One region of the Paenibacillus sp. FSL R10-2734 genome, then DNA from elsewhere that is predicted to be linked to it. Evidence: predicted binding sites of a transcription regulator. Region 1 holds the regulator's gene; the other holds the start of a gene.
The links. Region 1 encodes LexA, which represses DNA repair genes until DNA is damaged. Its sites were predicted from a motif close to CGAACATATGTTCG; they were not measured.
Positions count from the first base shown of each region.

Region 2: a site for LexA is predicted at 1,769-1,782, ahead of NSS67_RS10570 (ImmA/IrrE family metallo-endopeptidase). Genes of this name have one in related genera too.

Region 1 covers NZ_CP150170.1:3,827,800-3,832,499, reverse strand. Annotated here, with positions in the region: gene metH (methionine synthase) at 1-157, opposite strand, end outside; gene NSS67_RS16735 (FixH family protein) at 275-610, opposite strand; gene NSS67_RS16730 (HAD family hydrolase) at 974-1,759, opposite strand; gene NSS67_RS16725 (hypothetical protein) at 1,793-2,320, opposite strand; gene NSS67_RS16720 (DUF896 domain-containing protein) at 2,370-2,579, opposite strand; gene NSS67_RS16715 (LysM peptidoglycan-binding domain-containing protein) at 2,691-3,104, opposite strand; gene lexA (transcriptional repressor LexA) at 3,399-4,025, shown strand; gene NSS67_RS16705 (L,D-transpeptidase) at 4,295-4,633, shown strand.
Region 2 covers NZ_CP150170.1:2,392,969-2,397,668, reverse strand. Annotated here, with positions in the region: gene NSS67_RS10590 (cytidine deaminase) at 160-576, opposite strand; gene NSS67_RS10585 (NucA/NucB deoxyribonuclease domain-containing protein) at 683-1,114, shown strand; gene NSS67_RS10580 (hypothetical protein) at 1,196-1,342, opposite strand; gene NSS67_RS10575 (YjfB family protein) at 1,492-1,668, shown strand; gene NSS67_RS10570 (ImmA/IrrE family metallo-endopeptidase) at 1,821-2,354, shown strand; gene NSS67_RS10565 (hypothetical protein) at 2,434-2,592, shown strand; gene NSS67_RS10560 (hypothetical protein) at 2,726-2,899, opposite strand; gene NSS67_RS10555 (DUF3139 domain-containing protein) at 3,005-3,337, shown strand; gene NSS67_RS10550 (sigma-70 family RNA polymerase sigma factor) at 3,787-4,281, shown strand; gene NSS67_RS10545 (hypothetical protein) at 4,278-4,700, shown strand, end outside.

The sequences.
Region 1 (4,700 bases):
CTGGACGAGTTAAGACTAGCATTTCATTACAGCCGTCCAATTCTTCGCCACCAAAATCCTCACCTGTTAGAGGCACTTGTTGGATCATTGTGCCCATTGCACCATCTAGAATTAATATTCTTTGTTGTAAGCTTTCCTCAAGTGTATATTTAGCCAACGTATAGTCCCCCCAGTAAAACATTAGAGTAAGTTTAGCAGAATAATGGAATTTCGGAAAGCCTTCCTTTCCACTCTGCATTATATGTAATCATAGAATACAATTGCTATACATAAATCATGGTTTTACAATGAGTTCTTTATTAGGCATAGAATGCTGAGTTCTTGCAGTTACATGAGATGTAACAATATATTGTCCTTCTGTCTCAAGAGTTCCTTCAGCTTGATAGATTCCATCACCGACTAGCTTCCCTTTAAGCTCCATTTTATGTCCATCATCATCTTTCTTCACAATTTCGAACAAAACCTCTTTCGCATCATCCACTGCCGAGTTGTCTTGCGTCACCACAGCCTCAAAGGTCACCTTCTGATTTACAACAACCTCTTCAGGACTCCAATGTAACTCGACCTTAATAGGCTCCATAGACATATCCATGTCCATGTTCATATTCATGTTATGTACTCCAGAATGTTTGGTTTGGTCTGATGAGCATCCCCCCAGGATTAAAAGTGTTGCACCTAATAATAAAGGGACTATTGTTCTCGAAATCTTCATTTAGAGTCCTCCCAATCGATTTGAATACAAAGAATCTACCAATTCATGTTATACATTCTTCATCTATTATACACATTATTATTGGTTTTTCAGTATTTCACATCAATTCAGCTTCACTCTTGTGACTCTTATCATTTACTAGTTAAACTAATAGAAAAATTTAATGATATTAAGAAATAAAGAAAGACAGCAAGTCTCCTAGTAACCCAGGAACTTACTGCCTTCATATGACTTAAATGGAACGAAATCCTCTGTTCCGCTTTATAAAGATTGGACTATTGAAAGAAGCTCCCCAAGATGCTTGATTTCATAATCCGGCTGAATTTCAGGATCTGGCTGTTTACCTTTTCTATTAATCCAGACCGTAGTCAACCCTGTTGCCAACCCACCACGAATATCCGTTGTAAGCTTATCACCGACCATAACCCCTTGCTCAGGTGCAATGTCAAGAAGCTCTAAGGCATGTAGAAAAATATCCTTATCCGGTTTTCCTTTGCCGAAGCTTCCGGAAATCACGATGTGATCAAAGAAAGGAACGATTTCAGGTACACCATCCAGCTTCTCTTGTTGCAATGCAGGGCATCCGTTAGTCAAAAGCAATAGCTTCACTTTACCCTTCAGCTCTTCAAGCACCTGAATCGTTTCTTCATAGATGTAAGCCCGTTTTCTACGCTCTGCTGCAAACTTGTTAGCTAATGTCTCAGCAAGAACTTCATCCTCTACACCAAGAGCTGCAAGACCACGACGCCACGACTCTTTACGGTATCCCGGTGCAAGTTGCTCCAATTGACGGAATTCCGGTTGTTCACCTGCAGTAAAGTTTCCCCAAAGTGCTTCAAAAGGATTAATCCCGATCATTTTTGTAAATGGGTTCGTTTCGTATGATTCATATAATCCTATGGCTTCTTTACGCACCGCGACTTCTAGTTCTTGTGGATCAATCGTTTCCCCGGCGGCTTCACATGTAGAACGAAATGCTTCATTGACGCTCCGATCATCCCAGAGCAGTGTATCATCAAGGTCAAATAGTACGGCAGAAATTGGCATTACAGGTCTCCCTCTCCTATGGCTGGTTAATTTCTAATCGTGAACTACTTCAATTTGGTGAGCTTTTGCGAATGCTTCCAGACGAGTCCCCATCGCAGCTGTATCATAACGATTCATAAGTCTGGTAAAAATCCATTTCGTGCGTTTGCCTTTATGCTTAATGACAACTGCTCCACGCGAAAGGATGATTTTCTCAATATCAGAAGCTGACAAATAGCGTTCGCGATTGAATTTAATAGTAGATAGTCTAGCATTCTCCACCTTCAAGTACGGACGTCGGAAGAACAGAAGTGCCGCTAGTAAGTAGTACAAAACAACTCCTAGCCAGTTCATAAGCATACCACTGCCTTGGGCCTGATCTACTGAACCAATCACCCAGAACAATGAACCAAGCACTACTAACACTATTGGAAGTGCAATGTTACGACCTTTAAAGGTTTCGGTGTTCTTGCCAGGAGATTTAGATTTAGACGCATAAATCGTTTCCTTCCCCTGTTTCTTTCTTTGCTTGTTGATTTGCTGTGTGTTGCGTTGAACCATTCTTTCCCAAGAACGGGCCATATGCGTTCCCCCTAGTCATCCAGTAATATCTATGAAAAGGAACAGGGTGTTAATGCTTAAGTCCCTTGTTACCTTCTTCATGCTCATCATTATCAACCAATTCAATCGTATTCAATTGTGCTCGAAAATTATTGCGGATATTCCCCAAATAAATTTCACGGAGCTTGGCACGTTCCGCCAATTCCTCTTGATTAAGGCCTACGCTCTTCTGTTTGCGTGCCAATTCGTTAATACGCGCGACCAACTCATCAATATTCAAAAAACTTTCCCTCCCCTTATAAATTAATTCTAACTCTGCCATGAGAAAAAGAGCTTGTCAAGGTTTACTCCCTGCAAGCTCTTAATGTCTTTCTATTATGTTCTTAGAAAATTAATAAATAGGTAACGTTAGAACATCTCCAGCATTAATTTGACTACCCTTAATCCCATTAGATTTTTTAATTCCTTCTATATATACAGCCGTCTTCATATCAGAAGGTTTATTCTCAAGAGCTATACTCCAAAGTGTATCTCCACGTTCAACCACTACGCGCTTCTCATCCTTCATTAAAGAAGTTGATCCTGCAAATACATTACCTACTACTGTAAGCCCTGATAGTACGAGCACAATGATCAATGTCAGTTTAATAACAAAATCTCTCCGGAACAAACGCATCAATCCTTCAAGCAAGCGATCTGTAATCTCTTTAATCTGAGCTGAATTACGGGTAATAGGATTATGTCCTAAAGATTCAACCACTGGGGCTTTATCGTAGATGCTACGGTATGTACTGTATTTTAACATGAATATCATCCTCCAAACACTTGTTCTTACTTTCAAATTCATAATAACACGAACATGTGTTTTGTTCAATACTATTTTAGAACAATTGTTCTCTTTTTTTCGAAAATAGCAAAAAGCCATATCAATCTTAAAAAGACCTAATTGATCATTTATATGAAGCTTAAATAAACAATAAGAGGCTACCATTTATTAACTCTTTCATATTAATATTTATAATAGTTAGAACTTATGTTTGTGCGAACGGTAGTTCTATGTTATAATTTTCCCAAACATTACTATATGGGGTTGATTCCAATGTCAAAGATTTCTAGTCGCCAGCTGGCGATCCTGGAATTTATACGTAGCGAAGTCCGCAGCAAGGGTTATCCTCCTTCCGTCCGGGAGATTGGAGAAGCTGTTGGTCTAGCTTCCAGCTCCACAGTTCACGGTCATTTGGATCGGCTTGAGAAGAAGGGACTTATTCGTCGAGATCCAACGAAGCCTCGTGCGATAGAATTGCTAGGCCAAGAGGATTCCGAGAATGTCCATCATTTCGCACAAACCGTCGCTCGCATTCCTGTCGTAGGCAAGGTTACCGCCGGGGTGCCTATCACTGCTACTGAGAATATTGAAGACTATTTCCCACTTCCAACTCACTATGTTGGAGATAACAAAGTATTTATGTTATCGGTTCAAGGTGACAGTATGGTAGAAGCAGGGATTATGAATGGTGACTATGTAATTGTTCGTCAACAACAAACGGCTGATAACGGAGATATCGTTGTAGCTATGACTGAAGAAGATGAAGCAACCGTTAAGACCTTTTATAAAGAACGTGATCATATACGTCTTCAGCCGGAGAATCCGGCATATGAGCCTCTTCGCCTTAATCGCGTAACCATTCTCGGCAGAGTTATCGGACTGTTCCGAGATATCCACTAACCACGCACTCCTACCAAGCGGAAACAGATTACCGTCCTTTTTAGGGAAGGTAATCATTTCTGCGAGAAATATAAGGATAATGTATACCTTAAATTCTTTCTTATATTTTACAAATGGCTGTTCCGCAAACGCGGAACAGCCATTTTTTCTGCTATTTAACTCAAATAATCGATTATAGAACATTTGTTCCCATTCGCTAAAATGGCCATTTTCTATAAATAACCGTTTAGGTGTTTTGCTCATATCCTAATTAGAAAGGAGTGTTGCGCATGCCAAATTATCGAATTATTGTAGATTTATCGCAGCGAATGCTTTATCTTCTTGATAACAACGTTGTGGTCAGGGGCTTCCCTGTCGGAATCGGTAAAATGGTAACTCAATCCCCACTGGGCGAGTTCACAATTATTAACAAGCAGCCCAATCCTGGTGGTCCATTTGGTGCATTTTGGATGGGACTTTCAAAGCCTCACTATGGGATACATGGAACTAACGATCCCTCATCCATAGGTCACGAAGTCTCACACGGTTGTATTCGTATGTACAATGAGGATGTATTAGCACTCGCAGCGATTGTCCCCATTGGAACACGAGTGACGATAAGAAATTAAATCTATCCATAAACAAAAGCCCCCCACTCGATATTTCATGAATGGGAGGCTTTTGTTTTTGAGTATT
Region 2 (4,700 bases), 1.4 Mb from region 1:
TTTTAACCTTTTTAAGTTATAGTATGGAGATGCTTGGGACAGGAACTCAGCGAACGGACAAGAATTTGTAAATTAATTTAGGATTGTATAAGGAACCTCTGAACACGCTCACGACTCAGCAAAAAAAGGAGCCTAGCGGCTCCTGACTATATCGCCAAATTATCTCGTATATCTCAGCGGTAGTAATTCAGTAATTTCATATTTAGCTAACCGGCCATCCTCGGATACAATAACCTTGCAGTCCTTCCCGTAATCAGCAATTAACTCACGGCACATCCCGCAGGGTGAGACTACTTTAATCTCTCTTTCCTCGCTGTCCGGATCAGAATGCCTTACCGCAACAATCGACTCAAATTCCTTGTAGCCTTCAGATATCGCTTTTCCAATAACCATCGCTTCTGCACAGACTGTAATTCGTCCCATACTAGCTTCGACATGTACCGCTGTAAAAATCTCCCCAGTCTTAGTACGGAGCGCCGCCCCTACATGGTGTCTTTCCCATTCATAACGTTTAGTAATAATATCTTCAGCAGAGGCTATAAGCGTCTGATCCTCAATGGTAATCAAATACTCCATATCTAATTCCGTCCTCCTCTTATTTTTCCTAAGTATATTAAATCGCACTGCATTCTGATATAAGATATACTATTTTAAGTTCCAAAAAGGAGGAGCAGATTTGAAAATACAGAAACTTATCACCAGTCTCATCATTGTTGTGTTACTTGCTTTAGGCGGTTACTGGTTTGAACAGAACGGAGACCCGGCAGCCCCCTCGTCTACATCCGATTCAGAAGTTGTTCAGTTGATCTTCCCATCGGATCGTTATCCTGAGACGGCCAAGCATATTCAGGACGCGATTGCCAAAGGGGAATCCGCTACGTGCACCATTAACCGTGAGCAGGCTGAAGAGAACCGCAAAGAATCCTTAAAAGGGATCCCCACCAAAAAAGGGTACGACCGCGATGAATGGCCAATGGCCATGTGTGATGAAGGCGGCGAAGGGGCCGACATTGAATACATAACGCCAAAAGATAACCGCGGCGCAGGAAGCTGGGTTGGCAATCAGCTAGAAGATTATGCGGATGGAACCCGCGTAGAATTTATGTTCAAATAATACCTGGCTGATAAACAAAACGATTCAAAAAAAGCCCCATCCGGCGTGTGCCGGATGGGGCTACATTGTGCATCAGCTAGCTTAGAATAAGCAAGCTTTAGTGATGATAACCAGCAAGATGAAGAGTACCAGAATAGCTCCTGTTGAAGTAAAAGGACTACACACCGGACCTACATTTACTGGGCTTACTACAGGACCTACGTTACAACCACAATGTTCCATTCCCATAATTAATTCCTCCTAATGATTAATGACTACAGCACAAGATATGTAAAAAGGAGATAAGCTGTTTGGGCGAATTGGCAAACAAATGCTATTCACCTAATGAATTAGGTAGGCACAGTCGATAAACAGGATATACACGAAGGAGGTGCAATATGGATATAGCCGCATTATCAATGGCAATGAGTCAAGCATCCCTGGCTCAAAATGTGGGGATACAGGTCATGAGTATTGCCAAAAATCAGGCTGAAACCCAGAGTCAAATAATGGTGGAAATGCTGGGCAAAAGCGTTGCTCCCAATTTAGGAAAAACACTTGATATTAGTGTATAATTGCTTTATGCTAAGGACACAAGAACACTCGTTCTCATGTGTCCTTATATCTTTTTTTTGCTTTACATAGCCCTTCGGGCTTTTCTTTTGTCTTATTATACGAACATACGATCCTATAATTGATTTTGAATGAGGTGAATGATGTGAATAACATGAAATCCTATTATCAAATGACTGCGCTGGAGAAGTGGACGGAAGATTTATACAAGCGTCTGAACCTTAAGCAGCCTTCACAAATTTCGATTGCTTATATTGCAGAACGACTTAATATTTGGGTTCATTATTTGGATGTAAGAAGCAAGAGCATCGAAGCATCAGCGGGGATGTACAGCATGTTTATCGATAACCGTCTTCCAGCCAGTCTTCAGCGGCTTGAGTTTCTCCATGAGCTTTGTCACCTGCTCCGCCATGGTACTAATCAGATATTGATGCCAGAGCATTTTACGCGGGCACAGGAGGATGAATCCGAGCGTTTTATTCTTTATGCAGCTATGCCTTACTCCATGATCTCCCGCATGGCATTGCCCGAACAACGGGAAGAAGCCATCACTTATCTTGCAGCAGAATTTCAAGTTCCTAGCGAGCTGGCTTTACAGCGGATTGATCAAATCCAAAGACGTGTTTTTCAGGGGCAATTATTGGCCGTAATGGGAAGAAACGAAGAGCGCTTAACACATATTCAATAATAACTGCGGAGATAATAAGCTTAGTCGCAATGAAGGACCATTAATAATTATGGTGGAATTTCTCGTAAGGGGGAACGATATGGAAGCCATTAAAGTAATTGAATTATTGATGACTCATCCAGATTATAATGTAGATGCAGTACACCCCGAAATTCCGGATTTTGTTGGGATTGAGTCGATTGAAGTGGATCATGAAACGGGGACCTTCTCCATTTTATTGCAAGAACCCAAAGACTAAAGAAGATGATTTGTGCAAATTCATAATAAAAAGGCAGCAAGTACAGGTATAATATACCCAGACAAATCTTCGCCTATGTTGGGTTTAACTATCGGTAGGAAATTTGCTGCCTTATTTGTAATAATAAACTCTATTATGCGGATACAAACTGAATCACACCAATAAGAGTAAGAATAAGGAATACACCTACAACCCCCCAAATAATAAACCATAAGATTCTCTGACCCGGTAGCTTCGGACTAGATTGATTCCCTAGTACCTTAATTCGCTGCTCCAACTCCTGTATTTTCTCTTCATGTTGAGTCATATACTTCCCTCCCAATTTGTATATTACAAGATACAATATGAATGACATCCCAGTCTCAGTATATTATCTTATAATATATACATTTTATCTAAATGGAGGGAATTAATGAAGAAAAGAACAAAAATAATTCTTGTTACTCTCATTATTATATATGGAGTTGCTTCCTTAGCTCTTCACTCCTTCCGAAATCACATGAACAATGAGGTCATTCAGTATCTGATAAATACGAGAGATTATAGAAATGAAGATTTTTATAAAGTATACACCCAGATTAGTAAGGCTCCCGTAGTAAGTACAACGGTGATTTTTGCAGATGAACCCTATGCTAGATACTTTTATCGAAAAGAAAAGGATCGGATTTATCAATATAGCATGGCCCCTGTTAAAGGCACTGATCCTAACTATACATATAAACATATTGAGGAGAGTCTGCCTTAAGAGGGGGAACTTCTACTATAAAGACGCGATTGTCTCAGCAGTCATGATTATGGCTGTTGGAGCAATCGCGTTTTTTTAGATTCTAAAGATTGAAACAGTAAAAATATCATTTGAGTTAGATACTATTTGCGCGTACTTAGTAGCTATCGGACACAGCTGACCTTATACGCGGCATAATCCCCTTTTTTGCGTGCTATCGGACCTCATAGCCGCTATTAACATTAAAAACACCAAATATATGCCATTTGAGATGGAATAGGTGCACTGGGGTCCGAAACCCTGCTCCAAAAGCAATAAATTTGCAAATAACGTCATCTGAGTCCGAAAGGATCTGAAGATAATTAATGAATAGGCGGTTTTATCCTAAAAACGCAAACAAATTTCCTCAGGAACAAAATGTGACCAAATACCGTCCTAAATGGTGTTATAGGTAAAGGGGGCATAGAATCATGCAACGATCCATGACCCGGCCGGGAAATCATGTGATAAAGAGTTACGAAATCTACGCAGATATGCTGTTCCGGATTGCCTTGGTCCATTTAGGCAGCCGCCAAGATGCCGAAGAAGCCACTCAGGATACCTTCATCAAGCTGATAGAAAAAGCGCCAAAGTTCAAAGACGCTGAACATCAGAAAGCGTGGCTGATCCGGGTAATCACCAATCACTGTAAAACACTACTGGGTAGAGGCTGGCGCAAGCGCGAGGTTAAGCTGGAAAGTGCTGAGCCGATTGCGGTAGACAGCCCGGAAGATTTGGCTCTACTACAGCTAGTTATGGCGATGCCCATGAAGTATAAAACCGTAATCCATCTTTATTATTACGAGGACTATCCCATCCAGGAAATCAGCAAGATTCTGCAGATTAGTCAGTCTGCCGTGAAGATGAGACTTCAACGGGGACGGCAACTGTTAAAACTGGAGCTGGAAGGAGTGGAATCACATTGAAGGAAGATCAGTTTCGAACATTATACAAGAAAGCGGTGGATTCTATGAAACCGGATGAAGATATGAAAAAAGAATTGATCAACAAACTGGAACAACGGCAAGAGCGGAAGCGTCCGCGTAAATCAGTTTATATCGCGGCAAGTATCGTGATCGCTGCCGGAATTGGCTTGGCTGCGCCTAATATATTGCAGCAGTTAAACAGCGGCCAGAGTACCCAAGGACAGATTACCCAGGTAACTCCGAGCCCAAGCGAACCTGGCAACGCTGGCACAAATGCGTCCGGAAGCATTGTCATTCCTAAGCTGGAACTACCGGATATGAAGTCTGGCGTTATGGCAGATATGATCGCCTTGGTCGTGTATAAAGACAATATTTATACACAGTCTGCGACTCGCATCGATGCTGCTGACGCTGCCGCC